Regions from separate parts of the Streptomyces sp. NPDC059524 genome, predicted to be linked through region 3. Evidence: riboswitches for the same ligand, from Rfam matches in the RefSeq annotation. Region 3 holds a riboswitch; each other region holds the start of a gene.

What was found. Region 3 has a riboswitch for cyclic di-AMP ahead of ACFW9D_RS07430 (M23 family metallopeptidase). Riboswitches for the same ligand answer to the same signal wherever they lie in the genome.
Positions count from the first base shown of each region.
Region 1: another riboswitch for cyclic di-AMP. It lies ahead of ACFW9D_RS28680 (transglycosylase family protein); the one in region 3 lies ahead of ACFW9D_RS07430 (M23 family metallopeptidase).
Region 2: another riboswitch for cyclic di-AMP. It lies ahead of ACFW9D_RS04700 (M23 family metallopeptidase); the one in region 3 lies ahead of ACFW9D_RS07430 (M23 family metallopeptidase).

Region 1 covers NZ_JBHYTK010000127.1:7,507-17,756, forward strand. Annotated here, with positions in the region: gene ACFW9D_RS28670 (PLP-dependent aminotransferase family protein) at 1-1,145, shown strand, start outside; gene ACFW9D_RS28675 (transglycosylase family protein) at 1,377-2,366, shown strand; cyclic di-AMP (ydaO/yuaA leader) riboswitch at 2,502-2,710, shown strand; gene ACFW9D_RS28680 (transglycosylase family protein) at 2,715-3,401, shown strand; gene eno (phosphopyruvate hydratase) at 3,909-5,189, shown strand; gene ACFW9D_RS28690 (septum formation initiator family protein) at 5,287-5,775, shown strand; gene ACFW9D_RS28695 (DUF501 domain-containing protein) at 5,845-6,381, shown strand; gene ACFW9D_RS28700 (Ppx/GppA phosphatase family protein) at 6,378-7,322, shown strand; gene ACFW9D_RS28705 (NAD(P)/FAD-dependent oxidoreductase) at 7,762-9,153, shown strand; gene ACFW9D_RS28710 (class I SAM-dependent methyltransferase) at 9,372-10,250, shown strand, end outside.
Region 2 covers NZ_JBHYTK010000010.1:25,789-36,038, forward strand. Annotated here, with positions in the region: gene ACFW9D_RS04680 (DUF5998 family protein) at 1-38, opposite strand, end outside; gene ACFW9D_RS04685 (GNAT family N-acetyltransferase) at 122-2,944, opposite strand; gene ACFW9D_RS04690 (HPr family phosphocarrier protein) at 3,122-3,403, shown strand; gene ACFW9D_RS04695 (GntR family transcriptional regulator) at 3,632-4,318, opposite strand; gene ACFW9D_RS04700 (M23 family metallopeptidase) at 4,588-5,379, opposite strand; cyclic di-AMP (ydaO/yuaA leader) riboswitch at 5,392-5,556, opposite strand; gene ACFW9D_RS04705 (M16 family metallopeptidase) at 5,862-7,229, opposite strand; gene ACFW9D_RS04710 (pitrilysin family protein) at 7,247-8,602, opposite strand; gene ACFW9D_RS04715 (DNA topoisomerase (ATP-hydrolyzing) subunit A) at 8,935-10,250, shown strand, end outside.
Region 3 covers NZ_JBHYTK010000016.1:54,152-64,401, forward strand. Annotated here, with positions in the region: gene ACFW9D_RS07425 (PP2C family protein-serine/threonine phosphatase) at 1-944, shown strand, start outside; cyclic di-AMP (ydaO/yuaA leader) riboswitch at 1,189-1,342, shown strand; gene ACFW9D_RS07430 (M23 family metallopeptidase) at 1,354-2,418, shown strand; gene ACFW9D_RS07435 (aldo/keto reductase) at 2,585-3,529, shown strand; gene ACFW9D_RS07440 (PrsW family intramembrane metalloprotease) at 3,555-4,856, opposite strand; gene trmB (tRNA (guanosine(46)-N7)-methyltransferase TrmB) at 4,916-5,686, opposite strand; gene lhgO (L-2-hydroxyglutarate oxidase) at 5,824-7,023, opposite strand; gene ACFW9D_RS07455 (MFS transporter) at 7,128-8,549, opposite strand; gene ACFW9D_RS07460 (asparagine synthase-related protein) at 9,211-10,250, shown strand, end outside.

The DNA.
Region 1 (10,250 bases), on a different contig from region 3:
TGCCCGACGACGCGTCGGGCCGGGTGCCGGAGCGGACGGACGAGGGGGCGGTCGACCTGTCGGTCGCGGCGCCCGCGGCACCGGTCGAGATCCTGCACGCCGCGTTCGCGAGCGCGCTGCGGCGGCTGCCGCACCACTTCGGCCGGCACGGCTACGACCCGTACGGGGTGGGGGAGCTGCGTGCGGCGGTCGCGGACTGGTACGGGCGGCGCGGGCTGCCGACGACGCCGGGTCAGATCATGGTGACCAGTGGGGCGCAGCACGCGCTGGCGCTGCTGACCCGGACGCTGGTGGCGCCGCGGGACCGGGTGCTGATCGACCATCCGACGTATCCGCACGCCATCCGGGTGTTCACGGAGGCGCGGGCGCGGCTGGTGCCGGTCGGGCTGACGGCTTCCGGCTGGGATGTGCCGCAGTTGCGCGCGGCGGCGCGGGGCGCGGCGCTGGCCTATCTGGTGCCGGACTTCCACAATCCGACGGGGCTGTGCATGCCGTCCGGGGTGCGGCGCGAGCTGCGGCCGGGGTGTCTCACGGTGGTCGACGAGACGATGGCCGATCTGGCGCTGGACCGTGCGCCGGACGTGGCGGGCGCGGAGCCGCTGGCGGCGCACGTACCGGACGCGGTCAGCGTCGGGTCCGTGTCGAAGAGCGTGTGGGGCGGGCTGCGGATCGGCTGGATCCGGGCGCGGCCCGCGCTGCTCGAACGGGTGGTCAGGAACCGGCCGGTGACGGATCTCGGGACGCCGGTGCTGGAGCAGCTCGCGACGGCCGTGCTGCTCGACGAGGGCCGGACGCGGCGGGCGGACGCGCTGGGGGAGTTGCGGGCGCGGCGGGAGGTGCTCGTGCGGGAACTCGGCGAGAGACTTCCGGAGGTCGAAGTTCCGTGTCCCGCGGGCGGTCTGACGCTGTGGGCGAGATTTCCGGAGCCGGTCGCGTCACGGCTGGCGGCCGTGGCCCCGGACCACGGTGTGACGGTGGCGGCGGGGCCACGGTTCGGGGTCGGCGGGGCGTTCGAGCGGCATGTCCGACTGCCTTTCACCTTGGCTCCTGAGCTGCTGGTTCAGGGGGTGGAGCGGCTTGCCGCGGCCCGGGACGCGGTGGCCCGCGGGGCCTTCGGGCACCACGTTCCGCCGCCCACCGCATGAGGTTCGGACTGAACAAAACTGACAGGCCGTCAAAGCTGTGACTTTCACGTGATCTCCGCTGCATCGACTTGTGACAAGCGTTCGAGTCCCGCTACGTTCACAACCCACCGCGTCGGCACCGTCCGTCGCACCCGCGACACCCGTCGCGGGCGCAGCATCAGTCTCGCGAAAGGCATCCGCATGCTCTCCGGGAACGGTCGTCACCGTCGCCCTCGTCAGGCTCCTGCTCTCGTGGTCGCCGCCGGTGTCGCCGGCAGCGCCATCGCGATCCCGCTGCTCGCCGCGTCCAACGCGAGTGCCGCCACCACGCAGGCCTGGGACCGGCTCGCCGAGTGCGAGAGCGGCGGCCAGTGGAGCCTCGACGCGGGCAACGGGTACTACGGCGGGCTGCAGTTCTCGCAGGAGCTGTGGGAGCAGTACGGCGGCCTCGACTTCGCGCCGAGCGCCGACCAGGCGAGCCGTTCGCAGCAGATATCCGTCGCGGAGAAGGTGCTCGACGACCAGGGGCCCGGCGCCTGGCCGAGCTGCTCCATCACGGCGGGCCTCTCCAAGAGCGACAGCTCGGCCGAGGTCGACCCGGGGGCGAGCACGCCGCCGCCGGCCCTCGGCGGTTCGTCGGGCGGGCTCCTCGGGATCGGCGGGGACGCGAACGCCGACAAGGGAGAGAAGAATCACGACGACGGGGGCAATTCGGACACCCCGTCAGACGACGCCTCCGGGGATACCTCCGGTAACGCCAAGGGTGACGCGTCCGACGGCAAGGTGGGCGACGAGCCGAGCGGCGGCGCCACTGCCTCGCCCTCCGGCGACGCGGCGGTGGACGAAGGTGACGCGCGGGGTGAATCGGACAAGTCCGGCTCCGATGCCTCCACTTCCCCGGACGGGCCGAAGGGCTCCGGCGCACCGGACGCCTCCCCGTCCGCCTCCAACCCTGCCTCCGAGGGCTCCGGCGCGGGCCGCCACCGCGGCGGCGCCGCCTCCGACGACACCGCCGACTCCCGTACGGGAGAGGGCCGTCACGCCTCCCGTGACGACCGGCGCGACGGCGACGCGTACACGGTGCGCGCCGGCGACAACCTGTGGGACATCGCCGACTCCCAGGGCGTGGACGGCGGATGGACCGAGCTGTACCAGCTCAACAAGAAGGCGGTCGGCTCCGACCCCGACCTCATCCTTCCTGGTCAGAGTCTGGATCTTGGGCTCGAATCGGGCGAAAAGTAGCGGGAGTTCAGGGCGGGTTGCTGCCTGAATGTCCGATTTGGCGAAAGTGAGAGATGGGTCTCAAAGGGCCTGATCCGCTTTGAAAACCGCCGGATCGGCTGCGTACGGTCTGACCGCTCGCCACAGCGGGCCCCGACGGATGTCACGCCGAATCCTGCCAACCTCCGTACGGGAACAGTCGACGCGTCAGCGCCGTGGGCAGGAGCGGGGGACCCAAGGTAGGCGCCGTCCGGAAAGCGATACTCCGGTACGGCTTGGGGTTAAGCCGCGCACTAGGTTGCGCGGCCGGGCACTCACTGGCCCGCACCCGACAGCTCACCTCGTAGGCGTCGGTGAGGGGATCTCTCCATGCTGTTCTCCAGCAAGGGCAAGCACCGCCGCCCGTCCAAGGCCGTCCGTGTCGCCACGCTCGCCGGTGTCACCGGTGCCGCCGTCGCCGTTCCGCTGATGGGTGCCACCGGCGCCTCCGCCGCCACCGCCTCCGAGTGGGACGCCGTCGCCCAGTGCGAGTCCGGCGGCAACTGGTCGATCAACACCGGCAACGGCTACTACGGCGGTCTGCAGTTCTCCGCCTCCACGTGGGCCGCGTACGGCGGCACCGCCTACGCCTCCACCGCCGACCAGGCCTCCAAGGCGCAGCAGATCTCCGTCGCCGAGAAGGTCCTCGCCTCCCAGGGCAAGGGCGCCTGGCCGTCCTGCGGTGTCGGCCTGTCCGGCGCCTCCACCTCGAACCCGGCCCCGGCCCCCGCCGAGCAGCAGCAGACCCAGCCGCAGCCCGAGCGCAAGGCCGAGCAGCCGGCCAACCGCTCGCAGGAGCGCCAGGCCCCGAAGGCCGCGCCGAAGAAGACCGTCACCACGCCGACCGGCAAGAAGGTCGCCAAGGGCGACGGCGAGTACAAGGTCAAGAAGGGTGACTCCCTCAGCGCGATCGCCGAGGCGCACCACACGACCTGGCAGAAGCTCTTCAAGCTGAACGACGACATCGTCCAGGACGCCGACCTGATCTACCCGGGTCAGCAGCTCCACCTGAAGTAAGCCGCCCCCTATATAGGGGAGCGCCCCCCCGCACTCGGCATCGGCGGACGCCGAGTGCCGGCCGCTCGCCACGTGACCCTCTGCCCCGGCCGCCGGGGTGGGGGGTCCCGTCGTTCGCCGAGTGCGGGCCCGGTGGGGGCTGGTCGCGCAGTTCCCCGCGCCCCTGAGATGCATGGCGCTGCGCGCCGCATCTCCCCGATAGAGGCGCCGGGCGCCTTTCGTCTGGGGAAGGCGCGGCGAAGCCGCATGCCTTCCAGGGGCGCGGGGAACTGCGCGACCAGCCCCCACCGGCCCGCACCCCGCGACGAAACCCGACCGCCCCCCACGGACCGTTCACCCGCGAACCACCGGCGGTATTTGTTCCCGTCGGAAACATTTCGCTCACGGCGGAGTCCAAGAGACGGGCGGTCGGCTGGCCGATGGCCCGCGTGCGGTTAGGCTCAAGCCATGCGGAACCGCGCACCGCGGCCCCGCACAGCCCGCGTCACATCCCAGAAGGAGATGCTCGTGCCGTCCATCGACGTCGTCGTAGCCCGGGAAATCCTGGACTCCCGAGGCAACCCCACGGTCGAGGTCGAGGTCGGCCTCGACGACGGCAGCACCGGCCGTGCTGCTGTTCCGTCCGGCGCCTCCACCGGTGCGTTCGAGGCCATCGAGCTTCGCGACGGTGACCCGAACCGCTACCAGGGCAAGGGTGTCGAGAAGGCCGTCCTCGCCGTCATCGAGCAGATCGGCCCGGAGCTGGTCGGCTACGACGCCACCGAGCAGCGCCTGATCGACCAGGCCATGTTCGACCTGGACGCCACCGACAACAAGGGCTCCCTCGGCGCCAACGCCATCCTCGGCGTCTCGCTCGCCGTCGCCCACGCCGCCTCCGAGGCCAGCGACCTGCCGCTGTTCCGCTACCTCGGCGGTCCGAACGCGCACCTGCTGCCCGTCCCGATGATGAACATCCTGAACGGTGGGTCGCACGCCGACTCCAACGTCGACATCCAGGAGTTCATGATCGCCCCGATCGGCGCGGAGTCCTTCTCCGAGGCGCTGCGCTGGGGCACCGAGGTCTACCACACCCTCAAGAAGGTCCTGAAGAGCAAGGGTCTGGCCACCGGCCTCGGCGACGAGGGCGGCTTCGCCCCGAACCTGGGCTCGAACCGCGAGGCCCTCGACCTCATCCTCGAGGCCATCAAGGAGGCCGGCTACATCCCCGGCCAGCAGGTCGCCCTCGCGCTCGACGTCGCCGCCTCCGAGTTCTACAAGGACGGCAAGTACCTCTTCGAGGGCAAGGAGCGCTCCGCCGCCGAGATGACGGAGTACTACGAGGAGCTCGTGGCGGCCTACCCGCTCGTCTCCATCGAGGACCCGCTGTTCGAGGACGACTGGGCCGGCTGGAACGTCATCACCGCGAAGCTCGGCGACAAGGTCCAGCTCGTCGGTGACGACCTGTTCGTCACCAACCCGGAGCGCCTCGCCCGCGGCATCGAGGAGAACTCGGCCAACGCCCTGCTCGTGAAGGTGAACCAGATCGGTTCGCTCACCGAGACCCTGGACGCCGTCGAGCTCGCCCAGCGCAACGGCTTCAAGTGCATGATGTCCCACCGCTCCGGCGAGACCGAGGACGTCACCATCGCCGACCTCGCCGTCGCCACCAACTGCGGCCAGATCAAGACCGGCGCCCCGGCCCGCTCCGAGCGCGTCGCCAAGTACAACCAGCTGCTGCGCATCGAGGAGATCCTCGACGACGCCGCGGTGTACGCCGGCCGCAGCGCGTTCCCGCGCTTCAAGGGCTGACCGCCGCCGACGCGGTAGTTACGTACGTCCCCGCACTCGGTCCCGTACCGTGTGCGGGGACGTACGCACGTGAAGGCAAGGGGAGGCGGGAGATCCGATGCCGGGAAAGCTCCGCGACAGGGGCCAGTTCGACTCGGCCCGCTTCTCCACGGCCACCCGCCTGCGGGCGCTCGGCGAGCAGACCGCCGAGCGCGTGTACCGCTCGCAGAACAAGCGGCAGGCCCGCCGCTCCCGGCTCACCGGCCGCGCGGCGCTGCTCGCCCTCGTCCTGTGCACCCTGGTCGTCGCGCTCGCGTACCCGATAAGGCAGTACGTGTCCCAGCGCGGCGAGATCGCCGACCTGCGGCGCACGCAGCAGGAGGCGAAGGAGCGGGTGGACCGGCTGCGCGACGAGAAGGCGCGCTGGCAGGACGACGCGTACGCGGAGCAGCGGATCCGCGAGCGTCTGCACCTGGTGCTGCCCGGCGAGACCGGCTACATCGTGCCCGACCCGCGCTCCACCACCACCGGCCGCGCCGAACAGGGCGAGGCCGACCGCCCCTGGTACTCGAACGTCTGGGACGGCGTCGACAAGGCCGACCGCTGACGCCCCCGACCCGTACCCGTCATCCCGCACACCCGTAAGCCCGCAGACGAAAGACGACGCGACACAGTCATGGAAACGCCTCCGCCGCAGACCGAGCCCACCACGCCCACGGACGCCGACATCCACGCGTTCCAGGAGCAGCTGGGCCGCCCGCCGCGCGGTCTGCGGGCCATCGCGCACCGCTGCCCGTGCGGCAACCCGGACGTGGTCGAGACGGCCCCGCGCCTGGAGGACGGCACGCCGTTCCCCACGACGTACTACCTGACGTGCCCGCGCGCCGCGTCCGCCATCGGCACCCTCGAGGCCAACGGCGTGATGAAGGAGATGACGGAGCGGCTCAAGACCGATCCGGAGCTCGCGGAGAAGTACCGCGCCGCGCACGAGGACTACATCGCGCGCCGTGACGCCATCGAGGTCCTGGAGGGCTTCCCGAGCGCCGGCGGCATGCCCGACCGCGTGAAGTGCCTGCACGTGCTCGTCGGCCACTCGCTGGTCGCGGGCCCCGGCGTGAACCCGCTGGGCGACGAGGCCATCGCGATGCTGCCCGAGTGGTGGCGCAAGGGCCCCTGCGTGACGCCGTGCGTCGAGCAGGAGGACGCCAAGTGACCCGCGTCGCCGCCATCGACTGCGGTACGAACTCGATCCGCCTGCTCGTCGCGGACGCGAACCCGGAGACGGGCGAGATCGTCGACCTGGACCGCCGGATGACGATCGTGCGGCTCGGCCAGGGTGTCGACCGCACCGGCCGGCTCGCCCCCGAGGCGCTGGAGCGGACCTTCGCCGCGTGCCGCGAGTACGCCGGGATCATCAAGAAGCACGGGGCCGAGAAGCTGCGCTTCGTGGCGACCTCCGCCTCGCGCGACGCCGAGAACCGGGACGACTTCGTCCGGGGCGTCGTCGACATCCTGGGCGTCGAGCCCGAGGTCATCACCGGTGACGAGGAGGCGCAGCTCTCCTTCACGGGTGCGACGAAGGAGCTCACCGGCCGCGCCGACCTGGACCGGCCGTACCTGGTCGTGGACATCGGCGGCGGCTCCACCGAGTTCGTCGTGGGCGACGACGCGGTGCGCGGCGCGCGCTCCGTGGACATCGGCTGCGTGCGGATGACCGAGCGTCATCTCGTCGGCCCGGACGGCACGGTGACGGACCCGCCCTCGCCGGCCCAGATCGAGGCGATCCGCGAGGACATCGCGGCGGCCCTGGACCTGGTGGCGGGCACGGTCCCGATCGACGAGGCGGGCACGCTGGTCGGCCTCGCCGGTTCGGTGACGACGGTGGCCGCGCTGGCGCTCGGCCTGAGCGAGTACGACTGGACGGCGATCCACCACGCGCGGATCTCCTACGAGCGGGTCGCCGAGCTGACCGACTGGCTGCTGACGTCGACGCACGACCAGCGCGCCCTGAAGCCGGTCATCCACCCGGGACGGGTCGACGTCATCGCCTCCGGCGCCCTCGTGCTGCGGCTGATCATGGAGCATGTCGGGGCCCGCGAGGTCGTCGTCTCGGAACACGACATTCTGGACGGTATCGCCTGGAGCGTGGCCTGATCCCAGGCCGCACCGGGCCCGTTCCGCGAGGGGCTCGACCGAGCGTTCCGGGTCTCTCCCGAGCGCTCGGACGAGCGCCGCGACACGCCCTGACGACACCCCGTCGGGAAAGTTCGTGAACTTCTTCACAAGGATTTCGGTCCCATGGGGCGCGGATTCGGGCCCATAGACCCGTTCGGGGCGGTCAAACGCCTCTGGGGGCGGGCGATCGCCTTGCTTTCCGAGGCGGGCGGCGGGGCGGAACCGGTAAGTGGTCCATCGCCCTGGGGGGCTCACCGTGGCTGCTCAAAGGGGGTGAGCAACGACCGGCGGCACCCCGTGGTTCCCCTCCGGGACCATGACATGGGTCACGTGGGCGGCGCAGTGTAGCAGAGCCCCCACCCAACCTTGTGAAGGGGCGCACGAGCGACCCCCTCCAGTCGGGTGGATACTCGATGGCATGAGCACCACGGAGCGTCCCAGGATCCTCATTGTCGGGGGTGGGTACGTAGGCCTGTACGCAGCGCGTCGCATCCTCAAGAAGATGCGATACGCGGAAGCGACCGTCACGGTCGTCGACCCGCGCTCGTACATGACGTACCAGCCCTTCCTCCCCGAGACCGCCGCCGGCAGCATCTCGCCGCGCAACGTCGTCGTCCCGCTGCGACGCGCTGTGCCGGGCGCCGAGATTCTCACCGGCCGCGTGACCAACATCGACCAGGACCGCAAGGTCGCCACGGTCTCGCCGCTCGTCGGCGAGGCGTACGAGGTGCCCTTCGACTACCTGGTGATCGCGCTCGGCGCCGTCTCCCGCACCTTCCCGACCCCCGGCCTCGCCGAGCAGGGCATCGGCATGAAGGGCGTCGAGGAGGCCATCGGCCTGCGCAACCACGTGCTCGAGCAGCTCGACAAGGCCGAGTCCACGACGGACGAGGAGATCCGCCGCAAGGCGCTCACCTTCGTCTTCGTCGGCGGTGGCTTCGCGGGCGCCGAGACCATCGGTGAGGTCGAGGACCTGGCGCGCGACGCGGCCAAGTTCTACAAGAACGTGAAGCGCGAGGACATGCGCTTCGTGCTCGTCGACGCCGCCGACAAGGTGCTGCCGGAGGTGGGCCCGGAGCTGGGCACCTACGGCCGCAAGCACCTGGAGTCCCGCGGTATCGAGGTCTACCTGAAGACCACCATGCCCTCCTGCGTCGACGGCCACGTCGTGCTGAGCAACGGCCTCGAGGTCGACGCCAACACGATCGTGTGGACCGCCGGTGTGAAGCCGAACCCGGCGCTGGCCCGCTTCGGCCTCCCGCTCGGCCCCCGCGGCCACGTCGACACCCAGGCGACCCTCCAGGTCCAGGGCAGCGACTACATCTGGGCCGCGGGCGACAACGCCCAGGTGCCCGACCTCGTCGGCCGCAAGGCGGGCAACGAGAACGCCTGGTGCCCGCCGAACGCGCAGCACGCCATGCGCCAGGCCAAGGTCCTCGGCGACAACGTGGTCTCCGGCATGCGGGGCTTCCCGCAGAAGGAGTACAGCCACAGCAACAAGGGCGCCGTCGCGGGTCTCGGCCTGCACAAGGGCGTCGCGATGATCGTCATGGGCAAGATGAAGATCAAGCTCAAGGGCCGTCTCGCCTGGTACATGCACCGTGGCTACCACGGTCTGGCCATGCCGACCTGGAACCGCAAGATCCGTGTGATCGCCGAGTGGACGATCAACATGTTCCAGAAGCGCGACATCACCGCCCTGGGCGCCCTCGAGACCCCGCGCGAGGAGTTCTACGAGGCCGCCAAGCCGGCCCCGGCTCCCGCCAAGGCCGAGGAGAAGAAGGTCGAGGAGAAGGCCAAGGCCTCCTGACCCGCCGGTAGTTCACGCCCGAAGGGGTCGTCCGCCATCCGTGGTGCGGGCGGCCCCTTCGGGCGTTTCCGCGGCGGTTTACGTGGCGGCTACATGCATTTTGCTCTTCCGTGACGCGGAGACGGGACTGCCGTACCGGGTACGTGGTGTTTACGTAAGTGCCGGACCGTACATCTCGGTCCGTTCCGGGAACCCCCCGCTTCACGGAGGTGTGCGCCATGCAGGACGCCGCACAGCGGCTGAAGAACCTCGCCGAAAAGCTCTTCGGCGCCGAACTCCCGGTGCGGCTGCGCGCCTGGGACGGGTCGGAAGCCGGGCCCCCGGACGCCCCCGCCCTCGTCGTCCGCCACCGCCGCGCCCTGCGCCGCCTGCTGTGGAAGCCGGGCGAGCTGGGCCTCGCCCGCGCCTGGGTGGCCGGCGACCTCGACGTCGAGGGCGACCTCTACGAGCTGCTCGACGCCCTGTCCGACCTCATCTGGGAGCGTCCCGAGGAGGAGCGCCGCGGCCTCGCCGAGTCCCTGAAGGACCCCTCCGTGCGCTCCGCCGTCGCCGAGCTCGTCAAGCTCGCCGGACCGTTCCCGCCGCCCGCGCCGCCCGCCGAGGAGATGCGCCGCACCGGCCGCCTGCACCGGCACACCAAGGGCAGCGACAAGAAGGCCATCAGCCACCACTACGACGTCGGCAACGACTTCTACTCCCTCGTCCTCGGCCCCTCGATGGTCTACTCCTGCGCCTACTGGGAGAGCCCGGACGCCACCCTCGAGGACGCCCAGCGCGACAAGCTCGAACTCGTCTCCCGCAAGCTGGGCCTGAAGCCCGGCATGCGGCTGCTCGACGTGGGCTGCGGCTGGGGCTCCATGGCGATCCACGCCGCCCGCGAGCACGGCGTCACCGTCGTCGGCGTCACCCTCTCCCAGGAGCAGGCCGCCTTCGCCCGCAAGCGCGTCGCCGACGAGGGCCTCACCGACCGCGTCGAGATCCGCGTCCAGGACTACCGCGACGTGCGCGACGGCCCGTACGACGCCATCTCCTCCGTCGGTATGGCCGAGCACGTCGGCGCCGAGCGCTATCTGGAGTACGCCCAGGACCTGTACGCC
Region 2 (10,250 bases), on a different contig from region 3:
GCGCGCAGCCCTTGGGTCGTCGTACTGGTCTTGGCCATGCCGTCCATCCTAAGGCCCGTGCGGAGGCCTCCGGTGCGCCTGTGGACAACGCTCGCGGGGCCCCGGCCCGCCCGTGGCCGGGTCAGAAGGCGACGGGAAGGGTGCGGGGGCCGAGGTCGTCGCGGGCGGGTGGTGGCGCGAGGCGGACGGAGGCGCCGAGGACGGTGACGCCGTCCTGGGCGACCACGACCGGCTCGAGGGCGACCGCCACGACCTCGGGGTGGTCGTCGACGAGTCTCGAGACGCGCTGGAGGACCTCCTCCAGGGCGGGTGTGTCCACGGGGGCGGCGCCGCGCCAGCCGAACAGGATCGGTGAGGTCTTGATCGAGCGGACGATCGCCTGGGCGTCCTTGTCGGTGACGGGGATCAGTCGGTGCGCGGTGTCACCGAGCAGCTCGGAGGGGGCTCCGGCGAGGCCGAAGGAGAGCACGGCGCCGGCCGCGGGGTCGATGACCGCGCGGACGACGGTGTCGACGCCGCGCGGTGCCATCGCCTGGACCACGGGGCGCAGCTCGGCCGGCTTGCCGAGGCGGTCGGTGAGCTCTTCGTAGGCGCGACGCAGCTCGCGCTCGTCGGCGAGGTCGAGGCGGACGCCGCCGAGGTCGGCGCGGTGGCGCAGGTGCGGGGCGGTGGTCTTGAGCGCGACCGGGTAGCCGAGCGCGGCGGCGGCCTGTGCCGCCTGGTCCGCGTCGAGGGCGGGCAGGGTCTGGCGGACGGTGATCCCGTAGTGGGCGAGGAGGGTGCGGGTGTCCTCCGGGGTGAGCTCGGCCCCGCGCGGGTCGTCGTCGGCGGCGAGCGCGGCGGCGATCAGGGCGGCGGCCCCGGTCTCGTCGATGTCCTCGTACTCGGGGACCTTGCCGGGCTCGGCCGCGTCGCGCCGCCACTGGGCGTACTTGACCACTTCGGAGAGGGCGTGGACGGCGCGCTCGGCGGCCGGGTAGGCGGGGATGAGGCGCGGGGTGGCGCCGGCCGGGGTCTCGGCCGTGGCGGGGGCCGGGCGGGGGGCCTGGGTGTCGGGCGCGTTGGGTCCGGTGCTGACCGCGCGGGAGAGGGCTTCGGCAAGGCCGCCGAGCTCGACGTGGACGACGAGGACCGGCTTGGCGGGCACGGTGGCCGCGGCGGCGCTGAGGGCGGCCGCGAGCTCGGCGTCGCCGGTGATGTCCTCCCCCACGGCGGGCATCGCGGTGACGACGACGGCGTCGGTCTTGTCGTCGGCGAGGGCGGCTTCGAGCGCGGCGCGGAAGTCGGCGGCGGTGGCGGCGGTGGTCAGGTCGCGGGGCGGCTTGGGGCGCAGGCCTTCGGAGAGGCACACGTCGTAGGTGAGCAGGCCGAGCGATTCCGAGTTGCCCAGGATGGCGACGCGGGGGCCGGCGGGCAGCGGCTGGCGGGCCAGGAGGAGGCCGGTGTCGACGAGCTCGGTGATGGTGTCGACGCGGATCACACCGGCCTGGCGCAGGAGGGCGGAGACCGTGCCGTAGGGCAGGCGGGTGGCGCGGACGGTGTGCCCGGTGGGGGCGACTCCACTGTGCCGGGCGCCCTGGACGACCACGAGGGGCTTGGCGGTGGCGGTGCGGCGGGCGAGGCGGGTGAACTTGCGGGGGTTGCCGATCGATTCGAGGTACATGAGGGCGACGTCGGTGTCGGGGTCGTCGTACCAGTACTGCAGGACGTCGTTGCCGGAGACGTCCGCGCGGTTGCCCGCGGAGACGAAGGTGGAGACGCCGGTGACTCCGGTGACGCCGCCGCCGCGGCGGTGCAGGCGGGACAGGAGGGCGATGCCGATGGCGCCGGACTGGGCGAACAGTCCGATGCGGCCCGGGCGTGGCATCTCGGGGGCGAGCGAGGCGTTGAGCCGTACGTCGGGCGAGGTGTTGACGATCCCGAAGGCGTTCGGTCCGACGAGGCGCATCCCGTAGGTGCGGGCCTGGCGGACGAGGGCGCGCTGGCGCTCGCGTCCTTCGGGGCCGCTCTCGGCGTATCCGGCGGACAGGACGACGATCCCCTGGACGCCGCGCTCGCCGCATTCGGCGACGACCTCGGGCACCTGGGGGGCGGGGACGGCGACGACGGCCAGGTCGACGGGGACCGCCGGGTCGATGTCGCGCACGGAGCGGTGGGCGGGGACGCCCTCGGCCTCGGTGAGGCCTTCCGGGTAGGCCTTGTTGACTGCGTAGAGGGGGCCGGTGAATCCGGCCTCCTTCAGGTTGTGCAGAACGCTGCGGCCCACTCCGCCCGCGGTGCGTCCGACGCCGATCACGGCGACGGAGCCGGGGGCGAGGAGCCGGTGGACGGAGCGGGCCTCGGCGCGCTGCTCGCGGGCGCGCTGCACGGCGAGGGAGGCCTCGGTGGGCTCCAGGTCGAACTCGAGGCGTACGACGCCGTCCTCGAAGCTGCGCTTCTGAGTGTATCCGGCGTCCGTGAAGACCTTGATCATCTTGGTGTTGGCGGGGAGCACCTCGGCGGCGAACCGGCGGATGCCGCGCTCGCGCGCGACGGCCGCGATGTGCTCCAGAAGGGCGGAGGCCACGCCGCGTCCCTGGTGGGCGTCCTGCACGAGGAAGGCGACCTCGGCCTCGTCCGCGGGCGCGGAGGCGGGCCGGCCGTGGGTGTCGATCCGGTCGTAGCGCACCGTCGCGATGAACTCGCCGCCCACGGTGGCGGCGAGTCCCACCCGGTCCACGTAGTCGTGATGGGTGAAGCGGTGGACGTCCTTGGCGGACAGCCGGGGGTAGGGGGCGAAGAAGCGGTAGTACTTCGACTCGTCCGACACCTGCTCGTAGAAGCTGGTCAGCCGGTCCGCGTCGTCGGTGGTGATGGGCCTGATCCGCGCGGTGCCGCCGTCGCGCAGCACGACGTCGGCCTCCCAGTGGGCGGGGTAGGCGTGCCGGTCCGACGGGGTCTCCATGCGGCAAGAGTAGGGCGGACCGCCGACAAGTGGCGCCTGTCGTACGGGTCGCGTGCCCGGCGGCCCGGGGGCACGCTAAGGGGGTCCGATGGGCTGCGGCCCGGGGGATCCGGGTCCGCAGCCCGGTGTGCTTAGAATGGTCTAGACAACCTTGAGTCATCTGAAGGGCAGCATCACATGGCTGAGCGCCGCGTCAACGTCGGCTGGGCCGAGGGCCTTCACGCCCGCCCCGCTTCCATCTTCGTCCGCGCGGCCACGGCGGCCGGCGTCCCCGTGACCATCGCCAAGGCCGACGGCAACCCCGTCAACGCCGCCTCCATGCTCGCCGTACTGGGCCTGGGCGCCCAGGGTGGCGAGGAGATCGTCCTGGCCTCCGACGCCGAGGGTGCGGACGTCGCGCTCGACCGTCTGGCCAAGCTGGTCGCCGAGGGCCTCGACGAGCTTCCCGAGACCGTCTGAAATCGCTGAGCGCCGACTCCACGGCGTTCGGCGTCAGAACCGCGCGTTCCCTTCGGGGGCGCGCGGTTCCGCATTTCCCGGACGTATTCCTGCTTCCACACCTGGGACGGCGAGCGCAATTCATCACCGAAAGACCCGACGCGGAAATTCCCTGAATGAATTCAGGCAGGGAAAACTCCGGGCGGGCCATTCCATGAATGCCGTACGTCTTTGTATACGGCGGCCGTGTTAATGGTGGAGCCCGGTCGTGTTGACGGCATGTTGCGAAGTCCTCACACGCTCGCCCGCGCGGGGCACGCGCAGCCGGTGGACGGTCGCCTCGCGTGCGATGTGCGCGGCCGTCAGGGTGCGGGCGCGCTCGACGTCGCGACGGGCCACCGCGTCGACGACCGCGCCGTGCTCGGCCCAGGACTCGACGGGCCGCTCGGGGATCTCGACCGCGTACATCCACGCGATCTTGTGCCGGACCTGGGTGAGCAGGGTGATGAGGCCGGGGCTGGCGGAGGCCTGGGCGAGCGTCTCGTGGAACCAGGCGCCCAGGGGCCGCAGATCCTCGCCGCCCCCTTCCTTCGAGCGCTCCTGCCCCAGCCTGACCAGGCCCCGCAGCACCTTGAGGTGGGCGTCCGTGCGGCGCTGCGCGGCGCGGGCGGCGCCGAGCGGTTCGAGGAGCATGCGGATCTCCAGGAGATCGGCCGCCTCCTGCTCGGTGGGCTCGGCCACGCACGCGCCCGCGTGCCTGCGCGTGACGACGAAGCCCTCCGCCTCCAGGGTGCGCAGCGCCTCACGGACCGGCACGCGCGAGACTCCGTAGCGGCGCGCGAGCAGTTCCTCGGTGAGTCTGCTGCCGCGCTCGTACACGCCCGCGACGATGTCGTCGCGGATCGCCGTGCATACCGAGTGCGCGGGAATGCGCATGCCCCGACCTCCGCCTTGCTCTCCGCCCGATCCCCGCGCATGACGGAGAGCGGGCGCCCCTGAAAAGCGCGATCGGCACCGATTTCCGCGCGCTCGTCCAGTGACTCTATTCCACCGCGCTCGAATTTCCGACGGGAGCTTGGAATCGAGGGATATTTTTTGGACAGCGGGGACTGGGCGCGGGATCGGCGGGATGCGGGAACGCGAAAGCCCCGGCGGTCGGCCGGGGCTTTCCTGCGGTGCGTGCTGCGGGCGTCGGGTCGGACGCCTCAGATGCCCACGCCGTGCGAGCGGAGGTACGCGACGGGGTCGATGTCCGAGCCGTACTCGGGCGTCGTGCGGGCCTCGAAGTGGAGGTGCGGGCCGGTCACGTTGCCGGTGGCGCCGGAGAGGCCTATCTGCTGACCGGGCGTCACGCTCTGGCCGACGGAGACACCGATCGACGACAGGTGGCCGTACTGGGTGTACGTGCCGTCGTTCATCTTGATCACGATGTTGTTGCCGTAGGCGCCGCCCCAGCCGGCCTCCACGACGGTGCCCGAGCCGACCGCGTGGACGGTCGTGCCGCTGGCGGCGTGGAAGTCGATGCCGGTGTGACTGCCGGAGGACCACAGGCCGCTGGACGCCTTGTAGGCGGTCGAGACGTACGAGCCGGAGATGGGCGCCACGTAGGTGTTGAGGCGCTTGCGCTCGGCCGCGCGGGCGGCACGCTCCTTGGCCTCGCGCTCCTTGGCCGCCTTCTCGGCGGCCTCACGGCGGGCTTCCTCGGCGCGGCGCTTGGCCTCGGCCTCGGCCTTCTTCTGCGCGGCGGCCTCTTCGGCGGCCTTCTTCTGGGCGGTCGCCTGGGCGTCGATCTGGGCGGCCAGGGTGTCGCCGATCGCGATGGCCTGCGTCAGACCGTTCTGGTCGGCGGGCGCGGCGGTGTCGGCGGCGAGAGCGGGGGCGGCGAGGCCTCCGATGACACCGGTCGTGGTGAGCGCCGCGACGCCGGCGACCTGCGCCGTGGTGCGCGTGAGGCGGCTCGGACGACGATGCTTCCCGGTGGCACGGGTGAACGCCATGGAGTGGCTGATCCTTTCCTTCCCTCTCGCCTACCGGGTTAGCTGACGGGTTCGGAGCAGGAAGGTCTCCTACGGGCCCCCTCCCCGTACGGGAAGAGCGTCCGATTCACCCCAGGGACTGCGGTGGGTCCCCGGCTCCCCTGGCTCGCGCCGTGGGGGACTCGGCGATGACTGTCCGGGGCCGCGGGCGCGGCTCATACGTGGCGAACAGCCGGACCGACGCTAAGCGGGACATCTTTCAATCAACAAACGGATCCCGGCTTTTGTAGCGCATGCCACAGGGCACACAGGCAACCTCTACATCAATTCGGGCATTTGCGACGCACGGTGGCGCGTCGGGCGAACCGAACAGCGTTCACGGGAAACGTGAGTGACGCCACGAAGCCCCGGAGGCCTGTGTGGCTTCCGGGGCTTCGTCCCGTTTCGGGCGGTGCCGCCCTGGCGTGGCGTCGTCGGCCGGCGACGACGGTCATGTGGTGGCGTCAGCCGGCGACGACCGTCACCTCGCCGATGCCGAGGGCCTTGACGGGCTCCTCGATCTGCGCGGCGTCGCCCACGAGGATCGTCACCAGGCGGTCCGCCGGGAAGGCGCTCACGACGGCCGCGGTGGCCTCCACGGTGCCCGTGGCGGCCAGTTGGCGGTACAGCTGGGCCTGGAAGTCCTCGGGCAGCTGCTGCTCGTCCTGGTCGGCGAGCGTGCCCGCGACGGCGGACGCGGTCTCGAACTTCAGCGGGGCCACACCCACCAAGTTCTGCACCGCCGTGTCCCGTTCGGCGTCCGTCAGTCCCTCGGCGGCCAGCTTGCGCAGCACCTTCCACAGGTCGTCGAGCGCCGGTCCGGTGTTCGGCGTGTCGACGGAACCGCTGATGGCGAGCATCGCGGCCCCGGTGCCGTCCGCCGTGGAGCGCAGCACCTGGGCGAAGGAGCGCACTCCGTAGGTGTAGCCCTTCTCCTCGCGCAGCACCCGGTCCAGACGGGAGGTCAGCGTGCCGCCCAGGCAGTACGTGCCGAGGATCTGGGCGGCCCACACGCGGTCGTGCTTGTCGGGGCCGATGCGGCCGATGAGCAGCTGCGTCTGGACGGCTCCGGGGCGGTCGACGATGACGACGCGTCCGGTGTCGTCGGCGGTGACCGGCGGGACGGGGCGCGGCTGCGTCGTGTCACCGGTCCAGGCGCCGAGCGTGTCCTTCAGGAGGGTGTCGAGGTCGACGCCCGAGAGGTCGCCCACCACGACGGCGGTGGCGGTGGCCGGGCGGACGTGCTGCTCGTAGAAGGCGCGCACGGCCGCCGCGTCGATGCCGGCGACGGTCTCCTCGCTGCCCTGCCGCGGGCGCGACATGCGCGACGTGGCGGGGAACAGCTGCTTGGAGAGCTCCTTGGCGGCACGGCGGGCCGGGTTGGCGCTCTCGTGCGGGATCTCGTCCAGGCGGTTGCGCACCAGGCGCTCGACCTCGCTGTCGGCGAAGGCGGGGGCGCGCAGGGCGTCCGCCAGCAGGCCGAGGGCCTTCGGGAGGCGGGAGACGGGCACCTCCAGGGAGACGCGGACGCCGGGGTGGTCGGCGTGCGCGTCCAAGGTGGCGCCACAGCGCTCCAGTTCCGCCGCGAACTCCTCCGCCGAGTGCTTGTCCGTGCCCTCGGAGAAGGCGCGCGCCATGATCGTGGCGACGCCGTCGAGACCCTCGGGCTCGGCGTCCAGCGGTGCGTCCAGGTTGATCTCGACGGCGACGACCTGCTGGCCGGGGCGATGGCAGCGCAGCACCGTGAGGCCGTTGCCGAGCGCGCCGCGCTGCGGGGCCGGGAAGGCCCACGGCTTGGCGTCGCCCGCTTGCGGCCGGGGGTGGAAGTCCATGGTCGCGAGCTGCTCGGTCACCGGCCCGCCTCCTCGTCGCTCTGGTCGCTCTCGTCGGATTCGTCGGTGTCCTCGGCCGCCGTGGGCTCGTAGACGAGGACCGAGCGGTTGTCGGGGCGCAGGCGGGCCTTGGCGACCTCCTGGACCTCCTCGGCGCTCACCTCGAGGACGCGCTGCACGGCCGTGAGGGCGAGCTGCGGGTCGCCGAAGAGGACGGCGTAGCGGCACAGCTCGTCGGCGCGGCCCGCGACGGTGCCGAGCCGGTCCAGCCACTCGCGCTCCAACTGGGCCTGCGCCCGCTCCATTTCCTCGGCGGTGGGCCCCTCCTCGGCGAACCGGGCGAGCTCCTCGTCCACGGCGGCCTCGATGACGGGCACCTCCACGTCGCCGGACGTCTTCACGTCCAGCCAGCCGAGGGAGGGAGCGCCGGCCAGGCGCAGCAGGCCGAAGCCGGCGGCCACAGCGGTGCGGTCCCGGCGCACCAGGCGGTTGTAGAGGCGCGAGGACTCGCCGCCGCCGAGGACGGTGAGGGCGAGGTCGGCGGCGTCGCACGCGCGCGTGCCGTCCTCGGGGAGCCGGTAGGCCGCCATCAGGGCGCGGGCCGGCACGTCCTCCTCGACGACCTCGCGGACCTGCTCGCCGATGACCTCGGGCAGGGCGCCGTCGCGCGGGGCGGCCTTGCCGTCGTGGCCCGGGATGGAACCGAAGTACTTCTCCACCCAGGCGAGCGTCTGCTCCGGGTCGATGTCGCCGACCACGGAGAGCACCGCGTTGTTCGGCGCGTAGTAGGTGCGGAAGAAGTTCCGCGCGTCCTCCAGGGTGGCCGCGTCCAGGTCGGCCATGGAGCCGATGGGCGTGTGGTGGTACGGGTGGCCCTCGGGGTACATGAGGGCGGTCAGCTTCTCGAACGCGGTGCCGTAGGGCACGTTGTCGTAGCGCTGGCGGCGCTCGTTCTTCACGACGTCCCGCTGGTTCTCCATCGACTCGTCGTCGAGGGCCGTGAGCAGGGAGCCCATGCGGTCGGCCTCCAGCCAGAGCGCGAGCTCCAGCTGGTGCGCGGGCATGGTCTCGAAGTAGTTCGTCCGCTCGAAGCTCGTCGTGCCGTTGAGGGAGCCGCCGGCGCCCTGGACCAGCTCGAAGTGGCCGTTGCCCGGCACCTGCTTCGAGCCCTGGAACATCAGGTGCTCGAAAAGGTGAGCCAGGCCCGTACGGCCCTTGACCTCGTGGCGCGAGCCGACGTCGTACCAGAGGCAGACCGCCGCGACCGGGGTCAGGTGGTCCTCGGAGAGCACCACGCGCAGGCCGTTGGCCAGCCGGTGCTCGGTCGCTGTCAGGCCGCCGGAGCCGGCCTCGGCCGTGGCCGTGTGACCCATGGGCATGTACGTCCCTTCGATCGCGGAGAACTGCGTGAACGCGCAGAACTGCTACCAGTCCCGCCACTGTATGCAAGCGTGCTGACGCCTGGCGAAGTTCCCGCCGGGGCTACGCCGAGAGCGAGCGGGAAGCGCCGCGCGGAGCGGGCCGGAACCACGGTGCGGGTCGAGCCGGGCGCGCCGCACGGGTAGCGTGCGAGCACCCGGCGGCGGCCGCGGACCCGTCGGTATGGACGGGTCGCGATCGGTGTTGTCAGTGGGGCGGTCCACAATGGTCCGCGACAGTTCTCGTTCATGTACCCGTTCATGTTGGTGAAGGAGCCGCAGCAGCGATGGCCCGCCGCAGCACGAAGACCCCGCCGCCCGACGACTTCGAGGAGAAGATCCTCGACATCGACGTGGTCGACGAAATGCAGGGCTCCTACCTGGAGTACGCGTACTCGGTCATCTACTCGCGTGCCCTGCCCGATGCGCGGGACGGGTTGAAGCCCGTCCACCGGCGGATCGTCTACCAGATGAACGAGATGGGCCTGCGCCCCGAGCGCGGCTACGTGAAGTGCGCCCGTGTCGTCGGCGAGGTCATGGGTAAGTTGCACCCCCACGGCGACACGTCGATCTACGACGCCCTGGTGCGCCTGGCCCAGCCCTTCTCGATGCGGGTCCCCCTGGTCGACGGTCACGGGAACTTCGGCTCGCTCGGCAACGACGACCGTCCGGCGGCCATGCGGTACACGGAGTGCCGCATGGACCCGGCCGCGTCGCTGATGACCGAGTCGATCGAAGAGAACACGGTCGACTTCACGCCGAACTACGACGGCCAGGAGCAGGAGCCCGTCGTCCTCCCGGCGGCGTACCCGAACCTGCTGGTGAACGGCACGTCCGGCATTGCGGTCGGCATGGCGACGAACATGCCGCCGCACAACCTGGGCGAAGTGATCGCCGCCGCGCGCCACTTGATCAAGCACCCGGGCGCCGACCTCGACACGCTCATGAGGTTCGTCCCCGGCCCGGACCTGCCCACGGGCGGCAAGGTCGTCGGCCTGTCCGGCATCAGGGACGCGTACGAGTCGGGCCGCGGCACCTTCAAGATCCGCGCGACCGTGTCGGTGGAGGCGGTGACGGCCCGCCGCAAGGGGCTGATCGTCACCGAGCTGCCCTTCGCGGTGGGGCCCGAGAAGGTCATCGCGAAGATCAAGGAACTGGTCAGCTCGAAGAAGCTCCAGGGCATCGCCGACGTCAAGGACCTCACGGACCGCGAGCACGGCCTGCGCCTGGTCATCGAGATCAAGAACGGCTTCGTGCCCGAGGCCGTCCTGGAGCAGCTCTACAAGCTGACGCCGATGGAGGAGTCCTTCGGTATCAACAATGTGGCGCTGGTCGACGGCCAGCCGCTCACGCTCGGCCTCAAGGAGCTCCTCGAGGTCTACCTGGACCACCGCTTCGACGTGGTCCGCCGCCGCAGCGAGTTCCGCCGCAGCAAGAAGCAGGACCGTCTCCACCTGGTGGAGGGTCTCCTCGTCGCCCTTCTGGACATCGACGAGGTCATCCGCCTGATCCGCTCCAGCGAGAACAGCGCGCAGGCCAAGGAGCGCCTGATCGAGCGCTTCTCGCTGACCGAGATCCAGACGCAGTACATCCTCGACACGCC
Region 3 (10,250 bases):
TGGTGGCGGCCCCCTTCTTCTCGATGCGCGCCACGATCCTCGCCGGTGTCGCCTCGATCGCGGCGATCGTCGCCGTCCATCTGCGCTTCACGAACGACTTCGGCTCCGACATCGTGACCGAGATGGTCACGGTGGCCACCGTCTGCCTGCTCGCCTGCTTCATCAACCGGATCGTGCGGCACAGCAGCGAACAGCTCGCCTCCGCCCGGCACATCGCGGAGGCGGCCCAGCGCGCCGTCCTGCCGGCCCCGCCCGGCCGGACCGGCGGCCTGGACGTCGCCGTGCGCTACGAGGCCGCGCAGGCGGGCGCGTTCATCGGCGGCGACCTCTACGCGGTGCAGGACACCCCGCACGGCGTGCGCGTCGTCGTCGGCGACGTGCGGGGCAAGGGCATGGGCGCGGTGTCGGCGGTGGCCGTCGTCATCGGCGCGTTCCGCGAGGCCGCCGAGCAGGAGGGCAGCCTGGAGAACGTGGCCCGGCGCCTGGAGCGGGCGCTGGCCCGCGAGGGCACCCGGCGCAGCGGCGTCGACGACTTCGAGGGCTTCACGACGGCGGTGCTCGCCGAGTTCCCGTACGGGGCGGGCCTGGTGCGGGTGCTCAACCGCGGGCACCCGGAGCCGCTCCTGCTGCACGGCGACGGCACGCTGCGGATGCTCGGTCCGGGCGAGGCCGCGCTGCCGCTCGGTCTGAGCGCGCTGGGCAGCTGGCCGGACCGGGCCACCGAGGAGGCGTTCCCCGCCGGCGCCACGCTGCTGCTCTACACCGACGGCCTGTCCGAGGCGCGCGACGCGCACGGCGTCTTCTACGACCCGGCGGACCGGCTGTCGGGGCGGAGGTTCAGCGGACCCGAGGAACTGCTCGCGGAGGTCGCCGAGGAGGTCCGGGAGCACACCGGCGGGGGCGCGCGGGACGACATGGCGCTGCTCGCCGTGCGACGTCCTTGATCGACATCACGGGGGGTGATCGAACGGCACCCCTGCGCATAACAATTGATACAGCGTCAGAAAGTCGTGGCGGATCCGTGTCCTCCGACTCGGGGTCAACTCGCCCGATTCCGCCCGCTCGTGCCCTGATAAGTCCAGGCCAAAGACGTGAACGATCAGTGGGAACGGCTTGGAAATCGTGTCGGCTGTCTATTAACGTTCGATAACGCAGCGCGGTCGTCCCAGCCGTCACAAGAGTCGGCTCCGCGCGCACGCGCTTAATCCCGAAAGGGAGCCGGGGAACCACCAACTTGGGGTGAATCGGACCGTAGCGACGCATGTGCGTCCGTCTACGCCCGTAGGAGACCTTCCTGCTCCGAACCCGTCAGCTAACCCGGTAGGCGAGAAGGAAGGAAAGGAGAGCGCCCCCGTGGCGTCGAACCGGCCTGCCCCCGAGTTCTCCTACGGCTCCGCCGAAGCGTCTGACGACTTCGGCGTCGAGCGAGAGAACTGGGAGGAGTGGAACCCCACCGAGGAGTCCGTCCGACCGGTCCGCGGCCGGCACCGCGTGGCCCGCCAGCGCGGCGGACTCGCGCGCAGCTCCACGGTTCTCGGCGTCGGCGTGATCGCCGCCGTCGGCGCCGGCGGCATCGCCACCGCGCAGGGCGGCAAGCCCGCGGTCTCGCTCTCCATGCCCGACCTTTCCGCGGTCAAGGACTCGCTGCCCGAGGCCAAGTCCCTGCCGGGCGTGGGCGCGCTCATATCCGGCTCGGACGACTCCGCCGACTCCGCGTCCGACGGCTCGCCGGCCGCGCAGGCCGCCCCGCTCACCACGGTGACCGACGGCGCGCAGGGACAGTCCGACGCGGGCGAGGCCCTGCGGGCCCGCATCATGGCCCAGGCCGAGACGCAGCAGTCCGCCGCCGAGGAGGCCGAGCGCCAGGCCGCCGAGGAGGCCGCCGCGCAGAAGGCCGCCGAAGAGGCCGCCGAGCAGCAGAAGGCCGCCGAGGCCAAGGCCGCCGCCGAGAAGAAGGCGGCCGAGGAGGAGGCCAAGCGCAAGGCCGAGGCCGAGCGCCTCGCCAAGCTGGCCAAGAGCTACAAGCTCCCCGTCGCCTCGTACACGCTCACCGGCACCTTCGGGCAGCCGGGCTCCATGTGGTCCTCCGGCTACCACACGGGCCTCGACTTCGCGGCCTCCACCGGTACGCCGATCTACGCGATCCACTCCGGGACCGTCACCGAGGCGGGCTGGGCCGGTGCCTACGGCTACCGCACCGTCCTCACCCTCGACGACGGCACCGAGCTGTGGTTCTGCCACCAGTCCTCGATGAACGTCAGCGTCGGCCAGAAGGTCAGCACCGGCGACGTCATCGGCCGCGTCGGCGCGACCGGCAACGTGACGGGCGCCCACCTCCACCTCGAGGTCCACCCCGACGGCCAGGCCACGGGCGTCGACCCGGCCGCCTGGCTGCGCGACAAGGGCCTCGGTCTCTGACCTTCCCCGATCCCCGGCGGTCCTGGCGGCAACCCCCCGACGCCAGGGCTGCCGGTTCCGCGTGCCCGCGCGCGCCCGCCGGCCGACACCCCGTCAGACCGACTGAGGTCCACCTCCGCCGGAACCGGCCGGAATACCGGATTCTGTGCGGGCGTTGAGAGGGTTCATGACTTCTCTGCGCTCACTCGGCTCCTCGGACCTCGAGGTCTTCCCCCTCGCCCTCGGTGGCAATGTCTTCGGCTGGACGGCGGACGAGGCCGCCTCCTTCGCGGTCCTCGACGCCTACACCGCCGCCGGCGGCAACTTCATCGACACCGCCGACTCCTATTCGGCGTGGGTGGAGGGCAACGAGGGCGGCGAGTCCGAGACCGTGATCGGCCGCTGGCTGGCCGCGCGGGGCCGGCGCGACGACGTCGTCATCGCCACGAAGGTGAGCCAGCACCCGCGGTACCAGGGCCTGTCCGCGGACAACATCAAGGCCGCCGCCGACGCCTCGCTGCAGCGCCTGGGCACCGATCACATCGACCTGTACTACACGCACTTCGACCAGCCCGACGTGCCCGTCGAGGAGATCATCGGCGCGCTCGACGAGCTGGTGCGGGCGGGCAAGGTCCGCTACATCGCGGCGTCCAACATCACCCCGGCCCGCCTCCAGGAGTCCCTGGACCTCTCCGACCGCGAGGGCCTCGCCCGCTACGTCGCCCTGCAGCCGCACTACAACCTGGTCTCGCGCGACACGTACGAGGGCGCACTGGAGCAGGTCGCCTCCCGCGCGGGCCTCGGCGCCGTCCCGTACTACGCGCTCGCCTCCGGCTTCCTCACCGGCAAGTACCGCACCGGCGTCACCGTCGACAGCGCGCGGGCGCAGGGCGCGGCCCGGCACCTGGAGACCGCGCGCGGGCAGGCCGTCCTCACGGCCCTCGACGAGATCGCCAAGGAGCGCGACGCGCAGGTCGCCACCGTCGCCCTGGCCTGGCTCGCCGCGCAGCCCACCGTGACCGCGCCGATCGCCTCGGCGCGCACCGTGGAGCAGCTCCCGGCGCTGCTCGCCGTCGCGGACCTCGAACTCACCGAGTCCGAGCTCCAGCGCCTCGGCCGCGCCTCCGCCTGACCGACAGCGGGCAGGCCCGGCAGGCCTAGTACCGGTACGGGTTGTAGTACGGGGGGCCCTGCACCGGCGGCCCCGCGTACACCGGCCACACCGGCACGACGGCGCGGGCCGCGTAGGCGAGGGCGGCCCGCGCGTAGCCCTGCCGCCGCCACAGCGCGTCGAGCAGCTCCCGCTCCCGTACGACGAAGTCGGCGCCGGCCCGGCCGCGGGCGCCGCGCCGGCGCAGCAGGGCGAGCGAGGTCGCGTACTCCTCGTACTCGGTGACCGCCGTCAGGGCCTCCTTGCCGCCGAAGTGCGCCGCGTACTCGCGGGCCAGGCGGCGGGCCTTGAGGGAGCCGAGCGCGAAGGGTTCGGGCGGGGCGAGCCAGCCGGCGGCCACATAGGCGGGCAGCTCCTCGCGGACGGCGCGCAGCTCGCGCTGGCGCAGGAACACGGCGAGCCAGGTGAGCAGCCCGAACACCGGCACCATGAACGTGGCGTAGACGGCGAAGAAGCCGTACTCGCCGAAGTTCGACGAGCCGTTCCAGAAGGCGTGCATGCCCATCGCGGTGAGGAGTCCGGCGAGCGGCAGCAGCACGCGGCGCACCTGGCCGCGGTCGGGGGCGGTGACGGCGGCGATGCCGAAGCCGATGCCGGTCAGCACCGTGAACAGCGGATGCGCGAACGGCGACATGACGACGCGGACGAAGAACGTCGCGGCGGTCACCGAACTGAGCCCTGGGCCTGTGCCGCTGATCTGGTCGGTGCCGAACGCGTTGCCCAGATAGAGGATGTTCTCGGTGAACGCGAAGCCGGTCGCGGTGACCCCGGCGATGACGATGCCGTCGACGACCCCGGCGAAGTCGCGTCTGCGGAACAGGAAGACGAGCAGCACCGCCGCCGCCTTCGCCGACTCCTCGACGACGGGCGCTATGACGGTCGCGCCGAGGGTGTCGGCGCTGGTCGGATCCGCAGTCGCGGTCGCTATCCAGCGGGTGGCGAAGCTGTTCGCCACGATCGCGATGAGGGCCGCCGCGCAGGCGCCCCACGCGAACGCGAACACCGTGTTCCGCCAGGGGCCCGGCCGGACCCGGTCCAGCCAGCGGAAGGCGGATATCAGCAGCGGCACCGGCAGCACGGCCAGGCCGAGGCCGACGAGGAAGCCCTCCGTGCCGGTCTGCTCCCGCACCAGCGCCAGGATCACCGCGCCGGACAGCGCGAGCAGCGCGGCGAGCGCCGTGGCCCGCACGCCCTTCCGCTCCCACCAGCGCGGATGCGGGACCGCGCCGCTCGGCGGGGTGCCGAGGGCGTGGTCCTGATGCGGTGGATAGGTGGGGTACGGGGCCACGGATTGACCCTAACGAGGGATGCGGGGCGCCGCGACGGGGCCCGTCCCCGGGGCGGGGCTCAGCGGCGCGTGAACAGCAGGTCGTGCACCACGTGGCTCTTGTCCAGGCCCTTGCCCTCGAACCGGGTCAGGGGGCGGAACTCGGGGCGCGGGGCGTAGCCGCCGTCCGCGATCGTGTTCACGTAGTCGGGGTGCGCGGTGAGGACCTCGAGCATCTGCTCCGCGTAGTCCTCCCAGTCCGTCGCGCAGTGCACCAGCGCACCCGGCTTCAGCGGGCCGGCGACCAGGGACAGGAACTCGGGCTGGATCAGGCGGCGCTTGTTGTGCCGCTTCTTCGGCCACGGGTCGGGGAAGTAGACGCGCAGGCCGTCGAGGCAGTCGTCCGGCAGCATCGAGCGCAGCAGGATGATCGCGTCCCCGTTGGCGACCCGGACGTTGCTCAGCCCGTTGCGGTCCGCCAGATTGAGCAGGTTCCCCTGGCCCGGCGTGTGCACGTCGACGGCGAGGATCCCGGTGGTCGGGTCGTCGGCGGCCATCTGCGCGGTGGCCTCGCCCATCCCGAAGCCGATCTCCAGCACGATCCGCTCGACCCCGGGGAACATTCCCGGCAGATCCAGCACCCGCTGCCCGTCGATGTCGAGACCCCACTTGGGCCACAGCCGCTCCAGGGCGTCCGCCTGAGCGGTGGTGACCCGGCTGCGGCGCGGCTGGAAACTCCGGATCCGCCGCTCGAAGTGCGACCCCGCGGGATCGGGCCGCGGCCCGTCCGGGAACCGGGGCTCATTGGGCCGGGCGGCGGCGGCAGCGGCCCGAGCGGCGTCGTCGGACAGCTCGGACGGCTCGGACGGCTCGGCGGCGTGGGGGATCTCAGGCGACTCAGACACAATGCCCTCGATTTTACGTACCCCGGGGAGCGGCAGCGCGGCCCGCTCCGGGCTCCTGCCCCGCCTGCGAGGCTCTGGTCGGCCTAGAGAGACGCCAGCACCCTGCGGGCGATCTCCCGCCCGATGGGGAGGGACGCCGTCGCCGCCGGGGACGGGGCGTTCAGGACGTGGACCGTGCGGGGGCCCTCGCTGATGAGGAAGTCGTCGACCAGGGTGCCGTCACGCAGCACCGCCTGGGCCCGCACCCCCGCCGGCGCCGCCACCAGGTCCCGCGACTCCACCGCCGGCACCAGCCTGCGCACGGCTCGGGTGAACGCCCCCTTCGACACGGACCGCACGATCTCCCCCGCCCCGTACCGCCAGTGCTGCCGCGCTATGTGCCACGACCCCGGCCAGCCGAGCGTCCCGGCCAGCTCGCGGGGCCGCACGGTCCCCCAGCCGTACCCCTCGCGGGCCAGCGCCGGCACCGCGTTCGGCCCCACGTGGACGCCGCCGTCGATGCCGCGCGTCAGATGCACCCCGAGGAACGGGAACGCCGGATCCGGCACCGGATAGACGAGCCCGCGCACCAGCTCGGGCCGGGCCAGCTCGAAGTACTCCCCCCGGAACGGCACGATCCGCATCCCCGGGTCGTCCCCGGCGAGCCGTGCCACCTCGTCGCACCGCAGCCCCGCGCAGTTCACCATCACCCGCGCCCGCACCACGTCCCCCGCGCGCGTGCGCACCGCGACGCCCCGCTCGGGCCGCCGGTCGATCTGCACGACCTCCGCCCCGTACCGGATCTCCGCCCCGGACACCTCCGCGAACCGCTCCGCGACCGCCCGGTAGTCCGCGATGCCCGTCGTCCCCACATGGATCGCGGCGAGCCCCCGCACCTCGGGCTCGTACTCCTGGATCTGGGCGGGGCCCAGCTCCCGCACCGAGATCCCGTTCTCCCTGCCGCGCTGGACCAGGGCGTGCAGGCGCGGCAGCTCGTCCCGCTCCGTGGCGACGATCAGCTTCCCGGTGACCTCGTGCGGGATCCCGTACTCCGCGCAGAACTTGACCATCTCGGCCGCCCCGCGCACCGCGAACCGCGCCTTCAGCGAGCCCGGCCGGTAGTAGATCCCGCTGTGGATCACCCCGCTGTTACGCCCCGTCTGGTGCCGGGCCGGGCCCGGCTCCTTCTCCAGGACGACGACCCGCGTGCCCGGCGCGGCCCGCGAGACGGCATACGCGGTGGACAGACCGACGATCCCCCCGCCGACCACCAACACATCCCCGTCGAACGCAGCCGTCCCCACCAGGCCTCACCTCCACGCCCTGCATCTTGCCCGACGCCACTGACAACGCGCTGTGTGCGGTGCGCCCGACCCCGGGCGACGGTCGGCGCGACCCCCGCGGGGGCCTACGCCGGCGCCATGAGGAGGGGACGCGCCCGTTCTCGTAATTCCACCACTCTCGGCTCGTCGCCGTAGGGCTCCAGGCGGTGCAGCAGGTCCCGGACGTACTCGGTCGTGCGGGCCGAGGAGATGCGGCCCGCCACCTCCAGCGCGCGCGTGCCCTGCTCGCACGCCGCGTCCAGGTTCCCCGACTCCAGCTCGGCCACCGCCGACACCACCAGACGCAGCCCGTGCGAGCGCACGAACTCCTCCGTGGGCTTCGACAGCGCCTGCTCCGTGAACCGGCGCACCTGCCGGGGCGCCTTCAGGTCCCGGTAGCACTCCGCCGCGTCCGCCGCGAAACGGTCGTAGGAGTAGAAGCCGAGCCAGGACGGATCGTTGTCCCCGTCGCGGGCCCGCTCCAGCCAGCCCTCCGCCGCCCGCAGCGAGGCGCCGGCCGCCTGCGCGTCACCGGCACGCGCGTGGGCGCGCGCCTCGACGAGCCGGAAGAAGCTCATGGTGCGGGCCGTCGCCAGGCTCTTGTTCCGCTCCAGGGCCGCCTGCGCCAGGTCCACGCCCTCGTCCCCGAACCCCCGGTACGTCGCCTGCAGCGACATGGAGGCGAGTACATAGCCGCCGAGCGGCACGTCCGCCGCCGCCCGCGCGAGCCGCAGCGCCTGGATGTAGTACCGCTGCGCCGCCTCCTGCTGCCCGGTGTCGAACGCCATCCACCCGGCCAGGCGCGTCAGTTCGGCCGACGCGCCGAACAGGGAGCGGCCCACGTCGTCCGAGTAGGAGCCGAGCAGCAGCGGCGCCGCCTCCACCCGCAGACACTCGGGCACCATCGACGAACGCCAGTCCCCGCCCCCGTACTTGGAGTCCCAGCGCCGCGCGTCCTCCGCCGCCTCGCGCAGCTTGCGCACATCGCTGTGGCCGACCTTCTGCGGTGCGCCCTCCTCGGCGCTGTGCGCCTCCCGCGCGACCGACGAGTCGGCCGGGGTTATCAGCCACCGCGAAGCGGGCGTCGCGTACGCGCTGACCGCGAAGGAGCCCGCGAGGGACTGCCAGATCCCGCCACCGCCCGCGCGGCGGCCGGCGAGGTCGAGCCGGTACAGCTCCGTCGCCGACTTCACCGCCGCCCGCACGTCCCGCGGGAAGGCGAGGCCGACCTCGGGCGCGGGGTCCGCGTCCGCGAGGCCGATCTCGTGCAACGGCACAGGCCGGCCCAGCTTCTGGCCGATCGCGGCGGCGATCAGGTGCGGGGCGGCGCCCTGCGGCACCATGCCCTTCGACACCCAACGGGCCACCGACGTCTTGTCGTAGCGCAGCGTCAGTCCGCGCTGCGCCCCCAGGTCGTTGACCCGGCGCGCCAGTCCTGCGTTGCTGATTCCCGCGAGGGCGAGAACGGCGCCGAGCTTCTCGTTCGGCCCGCGTAGCTCCCTGGACATGCGTCACCCCTCGACACAGACGGCTGCCGCGCCTGGCGGCTACGCCGAGAAGACGGCCCGACTCGGCCTGGCATAACCGCGCGGCATTCGTACACCCAGCGTAGTTCGCCGGATCCCAAGCGTTAAGGGCAGCGGTTCCATCTGGCGGGATTGTTGTCCGTACTGAAGTACGGCGCAGGCCACGCCGTGTGACCGTGTGCTCCGCCCGTGGTGCCGTGCGCCTGCGCGTGCGCTCTTGGCCGGTCCTGGGGGGAGGGCTTCCATGGGACCTGCGTGGGTCGGCCCGCTGTACTGGATCCAGCGGGCTGGGGGACACCGCCGCCTTCATCCCCGCGGGTGGCGGAACGGTCCGGGAGGCCGACCGAGCCTCCCGGACTGCGCGTTGCGCGCTGTGGCCGAAGCGGGTCGGCCGGCTCCGGCCATCACGCGCCGATTTGGCCGAATCTCGCCGCTGTTGTTCCGTTGTCGCCCCGCGCTGCCTGGGTAGTGCCGCGGGTCCGCCCGGGTTCAACCATCGCTCAAATGGGGCGCATCAGGGCGGTATCGGGGGCGCACGAGGGGGAGCGCGCGCCATTTTCCCGTGCCCACTTGCATCCTCCCCGACGCCGGCTTCGTGGCAGCATGGGTCCCCCTTGGATGTCCACAGCTTGTGGAGGCGGCGATGCGGTGGTTGGTGGGGTGGAGCAGTACCGCCGCCGGACCTGTCACCCCCGGCTCCGCCGGAGCGACCGGTACGGACGGCGAGACGGTCCACCCGGTCGGGTCCCAACTCCTGTGGGGCGACCCGGATCCCCTGTGGGCCGTCGGCGACTGGCGCCCCGACGAAGTGCGCATCGTGAAGGTCGACGACCAGACCCGCATCGCCGTCCTCGGCGTGTGCGGCGCCTCCGACGAGCAGCTGCGCGTCGGCCTGTTCGCCGCCCGCGGCGGCGCCCTGCGCCACCTCACCGCCTGGCCCGGCAGCTACACGGCCGTCGTCCAGGCAGGCCGCCGCGTCACCGTCCTCGGCGACCTCGCGGGCGCCCGGCCCGTCTTCCACACCCCCTGGGCCGGCGGCACCGCCTACGCCACCGCCGCCCTCCCGCTCGCCGACCTCATCGAGGCCAACCTCGACGTCGGCCACCTCGCCGCGCTGCTCGCCGCCCCGGACGTCCCCGAGGCCCTGCACGACTCGACGCCCTACGAAGGCGTCCACCGCATCCCGCCCGGCCACGCGCTCGTGCTGCGCGCCGGCACCCGCGAGATCGCCGGCTACGAGCCCGTCGCGTCCCTCGCCGTCGCCGCCACCCCCACCGACCCCGCCGACGCCGTGGACGGCGTGCGCGACGCCCTCGTGGACGCCGTACGCACCCGGCTCGCCGCCCCGCGCCACGTGCCCGGCACCGACCTCGACCCCGGGCCCGTGCCCGGCATGGGGCCCGCCGAGCGGCGCGCCGCCCGCGGCATGCCCGTGCCCGGCATCGGAGCGGACCTCTCGGGCGGGCCCGCCTCCGGCACGCTGGCGCTGCTCGCGGCGGGGCTGCCCGGGCTGCCCGGTACCGTCCTCGGGCACGGCACGGGCGCCGGCGAGCGGCTCCTCGCCGTCACCTTCAACGACCTGTCCGCCGCGCCGACGCATCACGAGGCCGAGCTGGAGCGCGCGGGGGCGCTCGCCGCGAACCCGCGCCTGCACCACGTCGTCGTGGCCGGCGGCGAAGAGAC